Regions from separate parts of the Selenomonas sp. FC4001 genome, predicted to be linked through region 1. Evidence: riboswitches for the same ligand, from Rfam matches in the RefSeq annotation. Region 1 holds a riboswitch; each other region holds the start of a gene.

What was found. A riboswitch is a leader RNA that binds a small molecule or an ion and turns the genes downstream of it on or off. The one in region 1 is predicted to bind cobalamin.
Region 2: another riboswitch for cobalamin. It lies ahead of T320_RS04475 (ABC transporter substrate-binding protein); the one in region 1 lies ahead of T320_RS10970 (sirohydrochlorin cobaltochelatase).
Region 3: another riboswitch for cobalamin. It lies ahead of nikB (nickel ABC transporter permease); the one in region 1 lies ahead of T320_RS10970 (sirohydrochlorin cobaltochelatase).
Region 4: another riboswitch for cobalamin. It lies ahead of T320_RS07485 (GntP family permease); the one in region 1 lies ahead of T320_RS10970 (sirohydrochlorin cobaltochelatase).

What each region holds. Positions count from the first base shown of each region.
Region 1 covers NZ_KL370793.1:278,146-281,627, forward strand. The annotation lists gene T320_RS10970 (sirohydrochlorin cobaltochelatase) at 1-791, opposite strand, end outside; cobalamin riboswitch at 930-1,125, opposite strand; gene T320_RS10975 (ABC transporter permease) at 1,209-1,952, opposite strand; gene T320_RS10980 (ABC transporter ATP-binding protein) at 1,955-2,833, opposite strand; gene T320_RS14065 (PAS domain-containing hybrid sensor histidine kinase/response regulator) at 2,916-3,482, opposite strand, start outside.
Region 2 covers NZ_JNJF01000010.1:13,536-17,017, forward strand. The annotation lists gene metG (methionine--tRNA ligase) at 1-37, shown strand, start outside; gene T320_RS04465 (TatD family hydrolase) at 39-818, shown strand; gene T320_RS04470 (G5 and 3D domain-containing protein) at 1,012-1,827, shown strand; cobalamin riboswitch at 1,960-2,141, shown strand; gene T320_RS04475 (ABC transporter substrate-binding protein) at 2,266-3,258, shown strand; gene T320_RS04480 (TonB-dependent receptor plug domain-containing protein) at 3,272-3,482, shown strand, end outside.
Region 3 covers NZ_KL370793.1:85,185-88,666, reverse strand. The annotation lists gene T320_RS10145 (MATE family efflux transporter) at 1-746, shown strand, start outside; cobalamin riboswitch at 806-991, shown strand; gene nikB (nickel ABC transporter permease) at 1,118-2,059, shown strand; gene nikC (nickel transporter permease) at 2,059-2,874, shown strand; gene T320_RS10130 (ABC transporter substrate-binding protein) at 2,906-3,482, shown strand, end outside.
Region 4 covers NZ_JNJF01000014.1:89,567-93,048, reverse strand. The annotation lists gene T320_RS07490 (VanW family protein) at 1-400, shown strand, start outside; gene T320_RS07485 (GntP family permease) at 545-1,963, opposite strand; cobalamin riboswitch at 2,294-2,473, opposite strand; gene T320_RS07480 (nitroreductase) at 2,546-3,145, opposite strand; gene dhaM (dihydroxyacetone kinase phosphoryl donor subunit DhaM) at 3,157-3,482, opposite strand, start outside.

The sequences.
Region 1 (3,482 bases):
ATGTTCTTGATGCCGTTCTTCTTGAGCTTGGGCATAACCGTTTCGAGGTTCGGCCAGCCTTCTACCGTGTAAACGTAAACATTCTTGTAACCGGCTTCGTCGAGCTTAGCCTGAATTACAGAATAGTAAGCGTTGGAAACCTGCGGCGTACCATGTGCCATAATCAGGATGGCATCTTCCTTGCCCTGTTTCGGGAACTGGGTGGACAGCGCCTTGATGGTTTCAGCCACATCGTCAGCCTGTTCTTCCTGACCCTGCCAGTACATCAGAGAAGTGCCCAGCGTCATCTTCTTGAACTGGTCTTTGTAGTTGTGATATACGCCGATATCGTAGTTGTATTCCATGCCCGGAATAACATCGAGAGATGCCAGTGCTACGCGGGTGTAGCCTTCTTTTTTCAGCTGTTCCAAGGCTTCTTCCGGCGTCGGGAAAGTAATGCCTTCGTTTTTCTTCACGCGGTTAATGATGATATGGGAAGTATACGCCGTTACCACCTTGGTATTCGGATGCTTAGCCTGAATGGCCTTTACCGTAGCATCGATGGTCTTAGCGCGGGTATCTTTGAACGTCGTACCAAAAGTCATCACCACAATGGCGTCCTTGTTGGCCTTGTTAGCCATAGCCGGGTTTTCGTTCTTGAGCACGCCGATTTCGGATGCCTGCTTGAGGGCCTTGGTCGGAGCCTTGACTTCCTCGTTGAGCTGATAAGCTGCTTCTGCCGGTACATAGCTTGCGGAGAAAGCTGCCCCGCAGGCGATAGCTGCTGCTAACATTTTCTGCCAGTTTTTCATAAATAAAAAACCTCCCTAAATACTCCCCTGCATCAGAAAAAGCACCTCTCTGCAAAAAAGCGCAGAAAGATGCTCCCATCTCAAAAGACGAAATCCCCTTCCCATCGCTCGCAGGTTCAGCAGCCTCCCAACAGCTGCTACGGTGATTGTCAAACAGGCAGTTCTCCTGGCTCGGTTCATCGCTCCCCTGCGCCTTCCCAAAAGCTTCGCTTCCAGTGACTTAACTATGCAGGCTTACTCCCCTTACAGTGGCGGGACCGCGCTGGCCTTTAACCAGCTTCTCTTTTCAGCAGCCGGATGTGCGCCGGCTTGCACCTGTTCCTCTTATGCAGTTTATAAATAAATGTGAAATCACTCACATTTTTAATTATAATCACTAAGATATATGCTGTCAATCACAGCATAAAAGAATTTCATTTATGCGGCCAACTTATCAAAGGCACGACGGCTCAGATAGAAGCCCAGCAGCGCATACGCAGCCAGTACGAGCAGGGATAGAATTTCCCCTTCGCCGCCACTAGCCAGACTTCGCAGCAGCATGCTCGTATGCGTCAGTGGCAGGGCTTCAATCGCCCAACGCAGGACGCTCGGCAATGCCTGCGTGGTAAAAAAGGTGCCACAGAGAAAGGACATGGGCAGCAGGATATAAGTGTTCACCTGACTCATTTCCTCATAGGTGCTGATTTTCATGGCGGCAAAAAAGCCTACCTCCGCAAAGATAACGGCATTGAGCACCAGCACCAGCAGCATCTGGCCGGAAAGCTCCAGCCGGGCGCCAAAACCATAGGCCAGTACCAAAATGATGGCACTGGAGATAAGGCTGCGGAGAACCGCCGCTAAGACCTTCCCCAGCACATAGGCGGCAGGCTTAATCGGAGCCAGAATATATTCTTCCAAACTCTTATGGTAAATGCGCTCGGCATGTACCGGCGTGATGCTGTTAAAGCTGATATTCATGGAATTCAGCGCCAGTATCCCCGGCACGAGGAAGTCCAGATAACTGCCGCTGCCCACGTTAATACTGCGCCCCAATCCCCAGCCAAAGGCCACCAGATAGAGCATAGGCGCCACCATACGGGCCAGAATGAACTTGGTCAGGCGCCGCTTGAGTACAACCCAATCCCGCCAGAATACCGTCCAGGTATCGTATAAAACTTGCAAAATCACAGGCCTCCTTTATGCCCGGTAAGTTCAATAAACACATCTTCGAGATTCGTGGGGCGGATAAGGATGCCGCCAGCCGCTTCCTGACTGCCGGCAAAGGCCGCCGCTTCCTGTTTTTCTCCGAAGAAGCGGTATTCCCGTCCCTCGCTGCCATCCCATTCCACGGTGAATTTTCCGAGCCGTTCCTTGAAGTTTTCCGGCGTGTCAAGTGCCGTAAGTTTCCCCTTGTTTAAGATGGCCACCCGCTGGCAGAGATTTTCTGCTTCCTCGATATAATGCGTGGTTAAAAACACCGTCACGCCGTCCCGGGCAAGTCCCCGCACCAAGTCCCAGATGCGCCGCCGCACCTGCGGGTCAAGGGCTACAGTCGGCTCATCCATAAAGAGAATCTTGGGCTTATGAATCAGTGCCCGGGCAATAAGCAAGCGCCGCTTCATTCCCCCGGACAAGCGGCGCACATTATCATTTATGACCTCGGTCAGTTCCACATAGTTCAAAAGTTCCGCAATCCGCTGCTGGCGTTCCCTTTTTTCCATATGATGCAGGCGGGCATGAAGCTCCATGTTCTCTCCCACGGTCAAATCCTGGTCAAAGTTCACATGCTGGGGCACCACGCCAATCAAAGACTTGACCCGCTGGGCTTCCCCGGAACTGAAGATATCCCGCCCGCCATAGGCAATTTTACCTGCGGTGGGCTTAAGCTGCATGGTGAGCATGCGGATGGTCGTGGTCTTGCCTGCCCCATTGGGCCCCAGCAGGCCAAAGACCTCCCCAGGACGGACATGCAGGGACAGCGCATCGACGGCAGTCTTTTCCGTCTTTTGCCCCTTCTTATCCTTATGCGGAAATTTTTTGGTCAGTTTATCAATAACAATCATCGGGTCTAATTTCTTCCCCCTCGGTATTCATGGCGTTCATTCACCCATTAGTATAGCATCATTACGTCCTTTTGGCGAACCTTCAGTGTGTTTCCGTCTGTTCGCCCCTGACTGCTTTCCGCTGTACATCATACGCGCCAATCTGCTGCCGCATACTGGCCAGCAAAAGTTCCGGCTCCACCGGCTTCGTCAGATGGTCATTCATCCCCGCCTTGCGGGAATCCTCTACATCCTCCTGAAACGCATTGGCAGACAGAGCAATGATGGGCACAAGCCCCGCATCCTTCCTGTCCAGCTGGCGAATCTGTGCCGCCGCCGTCAAACCGTCCATCACCGGCATCCGAATATCCATCAGAATCACATCAATGCTGTACTGCGGCGACTCCAAGAACTGCAGTACGCCCTGTTCGCCGTTTTCAGCGGTAATGACCTGCAGATTATTCATTTCCAAAATGGTGGTCACAATCTCCCGGTTCAGCTCATTATCCTCGCAGACGAGAACCTGACGGCCTTCCAAATCGACCGCCTCGCTATCCGGCAGCTGCTTTTGCCGCCCCTCATCACTGGCCCTTTCTATCTCCAGTTCCACCGTAAAGGTTGTGCCCTTCCCCAGTTCACTTTCCACCACCACAGTACCGCCTAAGATATC
Region 2 (3,482 bases), on a different contig from region 1:
GTCGGTGGATATGCCGGTCGGCTCCACGGTGCGCTAAGATGGCAGCTTTTGAACTGGTAGACACGCATACTCACCTTAATGATGGGAAATTTGCGGGACAGGAAGCGGAAGTCATAGCCCGGGCAAAGGAAGCCGGTATTACCCGCTTGATTAATATGGGCGATACCTTAGAAGCCTCTGCCAAGGCGGTGGAACTGGCCGCTGCTTATGAAGGTGTATACGCCGGTGTGGGTATCCATCCCGAGGAAATCTATGAACTGACTTCTGCCGATGATGACCAGCTGGCTCGCTGGTCCGAAGCGGAGCGTGTGGTGGCCATCGGCGAAATCGGCCTTGATTACTACTGGGAAAAGGATGAAGATAAGCGGGCGCTGCAGCGGCGCATGTTTATCCATCAGCTCGATTTGGCCCGGCAGCTGCATCTGCCGGTCTGCATCCATGATAGAGAGGCACATGGGGACACGCTGGCCATCCTCAAAAAGGAAGGCAAAGACCTAAAAGGTGTCCTGCATTGTTTCTCCGGTAGCTTCGAAATGGCTCAGGAAATCTATAAAATGGGCTGGTATATCGGCGTGGATGGCCCGCTGACCTACAAAAACGCTGCGAAACTTCCAGAAATCGTGGAAAAATTCCCGTTGGAACGCATTTTAGTGGAGACAGATGCCCCATATTTGGCACCTGTACCCATGCGCGGCAAGCAGAATGAGCCGGCTTTTGTCCGTTATGTGGCGGAGAAAGTTGCCGAAATAAAGGGAATTTCTGTGGAAATGGTGGCTAAACAAACCTCAGAGAGCGCTGAGGAATTATACGGTATCTAAAACGGGAATTTGCCTGTTTTTGAGCAAAAGTGGTGGACGAACTATGAAAATAGCCGTCCACTGCTTTTTTATTCCCATTTTTCATGTGTTTTTCAGCTAAATGTGGGAGAATATATCGGTGGGATTTGACAAGGGTTCAAATCTCATGCTATACTGCTAAAAGTTCTTCACCAAACCTTGAAGGGGGCTTTTAATGAGTTTAAAGAAGCTGTTAACATTCAATCATAAAGAACAGAAAATCGTAATGTGCGTGGTGCTGGCCATTATGATGATGATGACAACTGGTTTTACCAAAACCACGTTGCCGGACGATTGGCACCAGGTGACCATTGTGGCCGATGGCAAGACAATTACGACCACGACTAATCATACGAATCCAGCTTTTATCTTAGGAAAAAATGGCGTGAAACTTAGAGCCAATGACGAATACCATCTGGAAAAGGATGGCAAGAACACGAAAATCACCGTTTACCGCGCGGTTCCGGTAACGGTAACGTACAATGGTCAGGCAAAACAGATTGTGACCAGCAAGCAGACCGTAGGTGACGCCCTGATCGAGTTGGGCTATAATCTGGAGGACGTGGAAACGCCTCTGGGACTGGATGCGAAAATTCAGGAGAACCTAGACATAGTAGTATCTGACAGTGCCAAAAAACGCGAGGCACTGCAGCGTATGCGTGAAGAACAGATGAGACCCAAGGTGCAGACGGAAATGGGCATGATGGCCTATACCGCCGCCTACACTATGGAAGCAACGGCTTACCTCCCCACAGATGGGAGCGGCGCAGGCATTACCGCCACTGGTATTCCTGCCCGCCGCGGTGTCGTTGCGGTTGACCCTGGGGTCATTCCATTGGGGTCCCGGGTATATATCCCGGGGTATGGCGTGGCTATCGCTGCCGATACCGGCGGTGCTATCCGCGGTCAGAAAGTGGACCTGTGCATGGAAACTTACGGCGAATGCATGAACTTCGGCCGGAGAAACATTGAGGTTTACGTACTAGCTTAAAAAGTGGGCTGCTACACGAGTATTGAACGTGTAGCAGCCCACTTTTTGTATGAATGGCTTTTAGAAGAACAAAGTTACTAGCATTGACAACAAATATAGATAATGATATTATATAAAACATATTGTAAACAATAAATTTTATAGGGATTAGGTGTTGTAATACTTAATAGAAAAGCCGGTTAAATTCCGGCGCGGTCACGCCACTGTAATGGGGAGCGAATCTGCAAAAGTAACGTCACTGGGGGAAACCTTGGGAAGGCGCAGAGGTGCAACGAACCAGAGCCAGGAGAACTGCCTAATTGACAATCACCGTTATTACCTGCGAGGGATGGGGAGGGGATTAGCCGTATTTTCTGTGCCATTAGGTAATTTTATAGTGCAGGCTTTCAGCTGTCCTTTTACGAGGATGGCTTTTTTGATTGTTTGGAGGGATGGAATATGCAAAAACCTTTTCGCTGGATATTGGCAATAATGTTGGTATTGAACCTGGCATGTTTGGCTGGATGTAAAGGGAATACGGCAGAACAAAAAGATAACGCGGCCTATACGGTGATGGATGTACAGGGGACGTCGGTTAACATCCAATCAAAACCACGGCGCATTCTGACGATGTCCATGAGTACGGATGAAATAATGTTGGGATTGGTAGAACCAGAGCGCATGGCAGCAGTTAATGCCATGCTGGATGATCCAGCGAGTTCCAACGTAGTAGAGTTGGGAAAACAGGTGGCGAACAAAATCCGTTATCCTTCGGTGGAGGAGATAGCTGCTTTGCAGCCAGATTTGGTGATTATTCCTGATTGGGGAGATTTGTCCCGTGTGGCAGCGCTGCGCGATTTAGGGATTCCAGTGGTGGTTTGTAAGGGGCCTCGCAGTTTGCAGGAGATTAAGGAGACAATCACGCTGCTGGCTCAGGCTGCTGGCGAACCAGAGCGAGGGGCGATATTGCTATCCAAGATGGATAAAAAGCTTGCGGATATTGGGGAAAAGGTGGAAAAAATACCTGCTGAGCAGCGACGCAGTGTGGTGCTGATTTCCTTGATGAAGGGCTATGGTGGTGCAGGCTGTTGCTTTGATGAAGCATGTCAGTTGGCTGGTGTAATCAACGGGCGAGCAGCCGCAGGCATTAAAAACGGCGAAGAGATGAGCAAGGAAAAATTGGTGGAGATAAATCCAGATATTTTATTTTTACCAACATATAATAATCATGGTCAATTTGATATTAACCGCTTCCGGTCCGAATATCTGGATGATCCTTCGCTGCAAAATATGCAGGCGATAAAAAATGGTCAGCTGTTAGAACCGGATGAAGGATATATATATAATTGTTCACAGGATTTTGTTTTTGCTGTACAAGAGATAGCCTATCGCGTCTACGGCGACAAGTTTAAATTGCCACCACAGCAGCACTTGTCAGCAATCGAGAATTAAGGGGGAATCTTAAGTGCAGAATAATTTGACGAGGAAGGCATTGACGGCATGTGCTATGGGGAGTTTGTGCTTGGGGGCGACAATCTGTCAAGCTGAAACAGTAAATGAGGACTTGGGTGATGTCGTGGTAACGGCAGAGCGTATGCCCTCCACCCGGATGCGCACGCCGGCAGATGTCACGGTAATTACGGCTCAGCAGATTGAGGATAATCGCTATCAGACCG
Region 3 (3,482 bases), 190 kb from region 1:
TTATCGGTACGGGCTGGACGCTGGGCGTAACAGGCTATCAGCTGAAGGAGAGCGAATGGTCTGGCTGGGGCAGTTTTTGGCCGACGCGGGCGTATTTTCAGGAATTCTTGCCGGTCTTTGGCGGCGTGTTCAGCGAGCAGGGCTTTGAGCGTATCGGCATGGTGCTCTATACGCGCATGGTCGCTGAACTCGGTACAGCGGCCTATGCCGTGCATGCCATCTGCATGAACTTCTGCGATTTTTATTACTGCTTTGCGGGCGGCCTGGGCAAAGCCAATATGGTGCTGGCCGGGCATGCCCATGGTGCCGGAGACTGGAGCTACTGGCAGCGGCAGCTGCGCGCAGGACTCAAGTGGAGTTTTGTGTTCTCGCTGATTTCCTTTGCTGCCACCTATGTACTGCGGGAGGAAATCTTTGGCATCTATTCCCATGAGGCAGAGCTTCTGCCGTTAGGCGCTTTGATTATGATTTTTGTGGCAGCGGTGAGTTTTCCCGAAGCCCATGCTATGGTCTGCGCCGGTGTCCTTCGGGGCAGCGGCAAGACGAGTCAGGTCGCTGCCTATTCCTTTGTGAGCATCGCTTTCCTGCGGCCGCTGATTACGGCGTTTTTCCTGCAGGTGCTCGACTTAGGGCTGGCAGGGGCATGGTTAGCTTTGGCGATTGACCAGTCCCTTAGGGCGTCCTGCGCGTCATTTTTGCTCTGGCGCCTTTGGAAAGCCCGCCCGCAAATGGCCTGTGACACTTGACACAGCCTGGGGAGAGTGGTAAAATCTTGTTTGTCTTATTGTGTATTGAGAGTAATTTTTAATATACGGTTGAATCAGGTGTCGGAAGACTTAATAGAAAATCCGGTATATGCCGGAGCGGTCCCGCCACTGTAACAGGGAGTCATATTGCATTTAGGTCACTGGAAAGGGCAAAGCATTTCTGGGAAGGCGCGATATGATGATGAACTGGAGCCAGGAGAACTGCCTGATTGACAATCACCGCAAGAAACGATTGCTGTTTCTTACACCCGCGAGCGATGGGGATGGGGATTTTACTGGAGTTTGTTACGGTGAGCCTGTCTGCATTTTTATGCGGACAGGCTTTTTTTATAATTTTTTAGGGAGTGTGGATGATTTTGCAAAAACTTGTAAGCAAATTGTCGCAAATGCTGATAACCCTTGTGGGCGTCAGCTTTCTGACATTTTGTTTGACCTATCTGGCACCGGGGGACCCGGCGGCCATGCTTTTGGAGGCCGGTGATACGATTGTATCGCAGGAAACCTTGGACAAGACCCGCGCAGAGCTGGGCCTGGATAAGCCGTTCCTCGTGCAGTATGTCAACTGGGCCGGAGGCGTTCTCCATGGGGATATGGGCATGTCTTACTCGGCCAAGAAACCGGTAACGGATAAACTGCTCGAAGGCTTTGCCGGAACCCTGACGCTGGCGGCTGTGACGATTGTGTTCGTCCTGCTCATATCCCTGCCACTGGGGATATGGTCGGCTGTGCATCGCAATGGCTGGCAGGATTATCTGGTGCGGACGGTTTCGTTTATCGGGGTATCCATGCCGACCTTTTGGCTCGGTCTTATCTTTCTCTATGTGTTCGGCTTGAAGCTGGGCTGGTTCCCGATTGCCAAATCGGCGGTGACGGCACAGGGCATTGTTCTGCCGGCACTCACATTAGCGCTTTATATGTCGTCCAAGTATATCCGGCAGGTGCGCACGGTGTTCTTGGAGGAACTGCAGCAGGATTATGTGGTGGGCGCTAGAGCCCGCGGACTTTCGGAGAAAGCAATCCTCTGGAAGCATGTGCTGCCCAATGCCGTTCTGCCGTTGATTACGCTCTTGGGCATGTCCATTGGCTGGCTTCTGGGCGGCGTGGCCGTAATCGAAATGGTGTTCTCCTGGCCGGGCATCGGCAATATGGCGGTGCGGGCGATTTCCATGCGGGATTATCCGCTGATTGAAGGCTTTGTGCTCTGGATTTCCATTGTGTACATGGCCATCAATGCGTTGGTGGATTTGTCTTATGTCTACCTTGACCCGCGTCTGAAGAAGGAGGCCCATTGATGACGGTTTTTCGGGAAAATAAGTTATTTGCTTTTTATACGGGGCTGGTCGTGCTGATTGTTCTCTTGGCTATCTTTGCCCCGTATCTTGCGCCGCAGGACCCCATGGCGGGAAATATGAAATTGGTTCTGCAGACGCCGTCTGCGGAGCATTTCCTCGGCACGGATAAGCTCGGACGGGATATCTTCTCCCGCATCCTCTGCGGCACGCAGATTTCGCTCTTTATGGCCCTGTGTCTCGTGGCTCTGATTGCCATGGTGGGTACGCTGGTCGGCGTGCTGGCCGGTTTCTTTGGCGGCTGGCTCGAAACGATTCTCATGCGCTTTGCGGATATGATGCTCGCGTTCCCCGGTATCGTGCTGGCCATTGCCATCGCCGGTATCTTGGGGGGCAGCGTAATCAATACCATTCTGGCACTGCTCGTTGTCAGCTGGGCAAAATATGCCCGCCTGGTGCGCAGCCTTGTTCTTCGCCTTAGAAATCAAGATTTTATTCAGGCGGCCAAGATTCAGGGCGCGAAAACCGGCAGCATTCTTTGGCGTCATATTCTGCCCAATGTCATGCCCATGGTGGTCATCACCGGGGCTATGGACATCGGCACCATGATGATGGAAATTGCCGGGCTCTCCTTCTTGGGCTTTGGTGCCCAGCCGCCGACGCCGGAATGGGGCCTGATGCTCAACGAGGGCCGTCAGTATATCCAGACGGCGCCCTGGCTCATGATTTATCCGGGCCTGGCCATCTTTATTGTCGTAGCTATATTCAATCTGTGGGGGGACAGCCTGCGGGATGTTCTCGACCCACGGCAGGAATAATATATTTTTTATAAAGGGGTAGATGTTTGAGATGAAAATGTTCAACACGAAGAAGTTATGGAAGGCCGTCAGCCTCGGCCTGTGTGGTGCAGCACTGACCGTTATGCTGGCTGGCTGTGGTGCGGATAATAGCAGCAGCGCCGACAAGGGTGTACTCAAAGTTGGCGTGACGAACTTTGCCGATACGCTTGAACCCACGCAGAATTTCTTTGGCTGGGTCGTTATGCGTTATGGCCTAGGCGAATGTCTGACGAAGTTTGACGAGAAGATGAACGTACAGCCCTGGCTGGCCGAAAGCTGGAGCATCAGCGACGACCACATGACCTGGACGTTCAAAATCCGCGAGGGCGTAAAATTCTCCAACGGCAATCCGCTGACGGCTGAAGCTGTTAAGGCTTCCATTGAACGCGCTTTTGCCAAGAACAACCGCGCCGCTACGTTCTTCAAGTACAAGGAAATCAAGGCAGAAGGCCAGACCCTGACCATCGTGACAGAGAAGCCTATGCCGAATATGCCGGGCTTCCTGGCTGACCCGCTGTTCATCATTGTGGACACCAGCGCCGAAGGCAGCCGCGACTTTGCCAAGGAAGGCCCCATCTGCACCGGCC
Region 4 (3,482 bases), on a different contig from region 1:
GCACGCTATCGATGTGGGTGGCGGTGTCTGTCAGGTAAGTTCCACACTTTACAACGCGATTTTGCTGGCAGGCCTTACGCCTGTGGAACGCACAGGTCACTTTGCTTCCTCTGCCTATGTTCCGGCAGGACGGGATGCCACCGTGGCAGACGGTCTCATCGACTTCGTCTTCCGCAATCCCCTGCCCCATCCCGTCTACCTCACCATCGCCAACAGCGGCAATACTCTGACCATTTACGTTCTGGGCACCAAAGCTGACTTGGGCGGCAAGAGCATTGCTCTGGTCACGGAAGGCAGCACCATGCGCCCGTCCCTCTACCGCCTTTGGATGAAAAACGGCGAAGTTGTTGACCGGGAATACCTCCACACAGATGCTTACGAACCATTAAAGCATACCTAATCCATTCAGGTTCATTTATCACAACTAACAATAAAGGCCGGTGCAACTATTTCTGTAATGTTTGACGCGAAGCGTCTCAGTGAAAGAAATAGTTGCACCGGCCTTTTACGAGCTTTGCTTAATATTTAGATGTCAACCAACAGCTTAGCAGATTCCCGTCAGCATATAGAAGATAATGCACAGGAACGGAACCAAGAACTTCATGCCCATAATCATGGCAATGTCAAAGTAAGATTCCTTATGGGACAGACCGCAGATAGCCAGCAGAGTTACCAGTGCGCCGCAATGCGGAACCGGGTCGATACCTACGGAAGCTACCGCCACGATACGATGGAGAACCTCCAAGGGAATCCCTGCGGCGATGGCCATGGATGCCCACTGGTCACCCAACGCCGACAGAGCAATGGTCAAACCACCGGAAGCAGAACCAGTAATGCCGCACATGATATTCGTGGTAATAACCGCCGACAGCAGCGGGCCAAAGGAAGCGGCAATGCCCACCAGCCATTCCGTCACAGGCGCAAAACCTGGCATAGCGGTAATAACGCAGCCGAAGGCATAGCCGGAAGCAACATTGAGCGCAGCAGAGCCAGAGGACAGTGCCGCATAGTTGACGGTTGGCAGGAAACCATCGGTGACTTTCAACCGTTTGCGGCCGATGTAGGCAGCGGCAATACTGCTAAGAATCAAAGCCACGCTGATAGACCAGATGGCCGAAACCTTACCTACATGAGAAGCCAGTAGTGTCAACTTCAAGGGCACAAAGGCAGCCAGACTTTCCTCATTCCAATGGAAGCCCCATTCCCAACCAAAGGGATTCGAGAGAATCACATTGATGACAATAACCATAAGCAGGGGAACCATTGCCCAATACCAGGGAATATTAATTTTCGGATTGCGTTTCTTACGTCCGTCACTGCCATGGTCACCATAACCTTCTCCCTGTGCCTGCAAATGTTTTGCCCTTCGGCCAATCCAGCCCCAGCCAATCAGCAAGAACAACAGGGAAGCAAACAAGCCGATGCCCGGTGCCGCCCAGGTACTTGTCTGAAAATATGAGGACGGAATAATATTCTGAATTTGCGGTGTGCCGGGCAACGATACCATGGCAAAGGAGAAGATACCAACCCAAAGCGCCGCCGGCAGCAACCGCTTGGGAATGTCCGCCTTCTTAAACACCACCGCACCAAAGGGATACATAACAAAGGCCACCACGAATACGGAGAGCCCGCCATAAGTCAAAGCCCCGCAGCCCATCAATACCGCCAGAATTGCCCGCTTTTCCCCAAGCACATCCACAATCTTGCCGGCGATGGCCGAAGCCAGTCCCCCTTTTTCCATCAGCTTAGCGAACACTGCCCCGAAAAGGAATACGGGATAATATGTCTTCACATACTCCGCTAATCTGGTCATATACAGCTCGCTGTACACCGGCAGTATATCAAACATACTGGCCAGCGCCGCCAGCCCCGCGAAAAACGGTGCAATCAGAATAATTGACCAACCGCGGTAAGCAAAATACATAAGTCCTAAAAGTGCTAATCCAATACAAAGTGCTTCCATGGTGTCCAAAGACTCCCCTCAAATTATTATCCACTATCCCCGATAGTCATGGGAACACGTCCCCTATGTAAATGGAAAAAAATAAGCTCCGATAAAGCTATCGGAGCTGCTGCAAGAACGCAGACAATCCATAGAACTGAATGAAATGTATGAGCATTTCTTCCTGTCAGATAAAACCGACAGGAAAAACCTTTCGACGAAATAGGCAAAATAATAGCTCTTCCCGCGTAGGGAAGAGCTCATTTACGCTACTCGAAAATACCCACACTAACCCAGGTTCTAAAAACTTTTCAGTACCGATAAATCTCCATCCCCATCACTCGCAGGTCAAACGGCGATTGTTAATCAGGCAGTTCTCCTGGCTCCAGATCAACATTTATCTGCGCCTTCCCAGGATGAACTCCCAGTGACATAACTATGCAGATAAACTCCCTGTTACAGTGGCGGGACCGCGCCGGCTTATACCGGCTTCCCTATTAAGTCTAAGACACCTGACCCAACCATATTCGATTGTGCTTTCGTTTACAGTATGTATATTAGCATAAATTTTCTTTATTGTCAACGCAATAAATAATTTTCATCTCAGCCAATATACGTTACTTCATTGCCCTTGATGGTGGTGATGTTCCGATTGGGCAGACCATCCGGCATATCCGGATAACCCAGACTGATGGAACCGAAAACCCATTCGTCATCCTTCATGCCGAGTTCATGGAGATAGTCCAGCAGCACCGGATTATCCTGCAGCCAGCGCAGCTGGTTTATCCAGCAGGCGCCCAAGTCCAACGCATTGGCTGCCAACAGCATATTCTCCATGGCGGCACAGCTATCCGCCATATTGTTGCCATAGTCCTTCTTATTGGCTACGACAATCAGCACCGGGGCATTGTACTTGAAGACGTAATTCCCCTTCTTGGACAGCTTGATAGCGCCGCCGATATTGGCTTCATTTTCCGGCGTAATCTCCATCTTGGCAAATTCAGACTGCACCAATTCCACCAATTTATTCAGCACCGCCGCATCGCGAATCACCAAAAAATGATTCGTATTCTTGCTCTTACCGCTGGGTGCCCGGCGGCCTGCTTCGATAACTTTCTCCAGCAGGGACGACTCCACCATCGTGGGCTTAAATTTACGGGTGCTATGCCGGGTCGCAATTACTTCTAAGATTTCTTCCTTCATGATTACCACCTTTACTCTGGGAACTTACGTACATTGTAGGATTCCTTGATTTTTACCGCCAGTTCATCCAAGGTAATGCCGCCAATGGATTCCACTGCGGCAAGCACTGCCCCTTCCACCAACGGACAGTCCAACATTCTTACCTTGCTGTCATCCTTGTCCTCGATAACGATTTCCGTGGTCATTACGGCACTGCCCATATCCATGAGCACGGCCACACCGTCATCGGAGTACACTTCATCGATAGCGTCGCTTATCTTGCTATAGCTTGTCCCCAGGCCGCCATCATCCAGTCCCCCTGCTGCCACTAACGGCGCATTGGGAGCCATCATCTTAG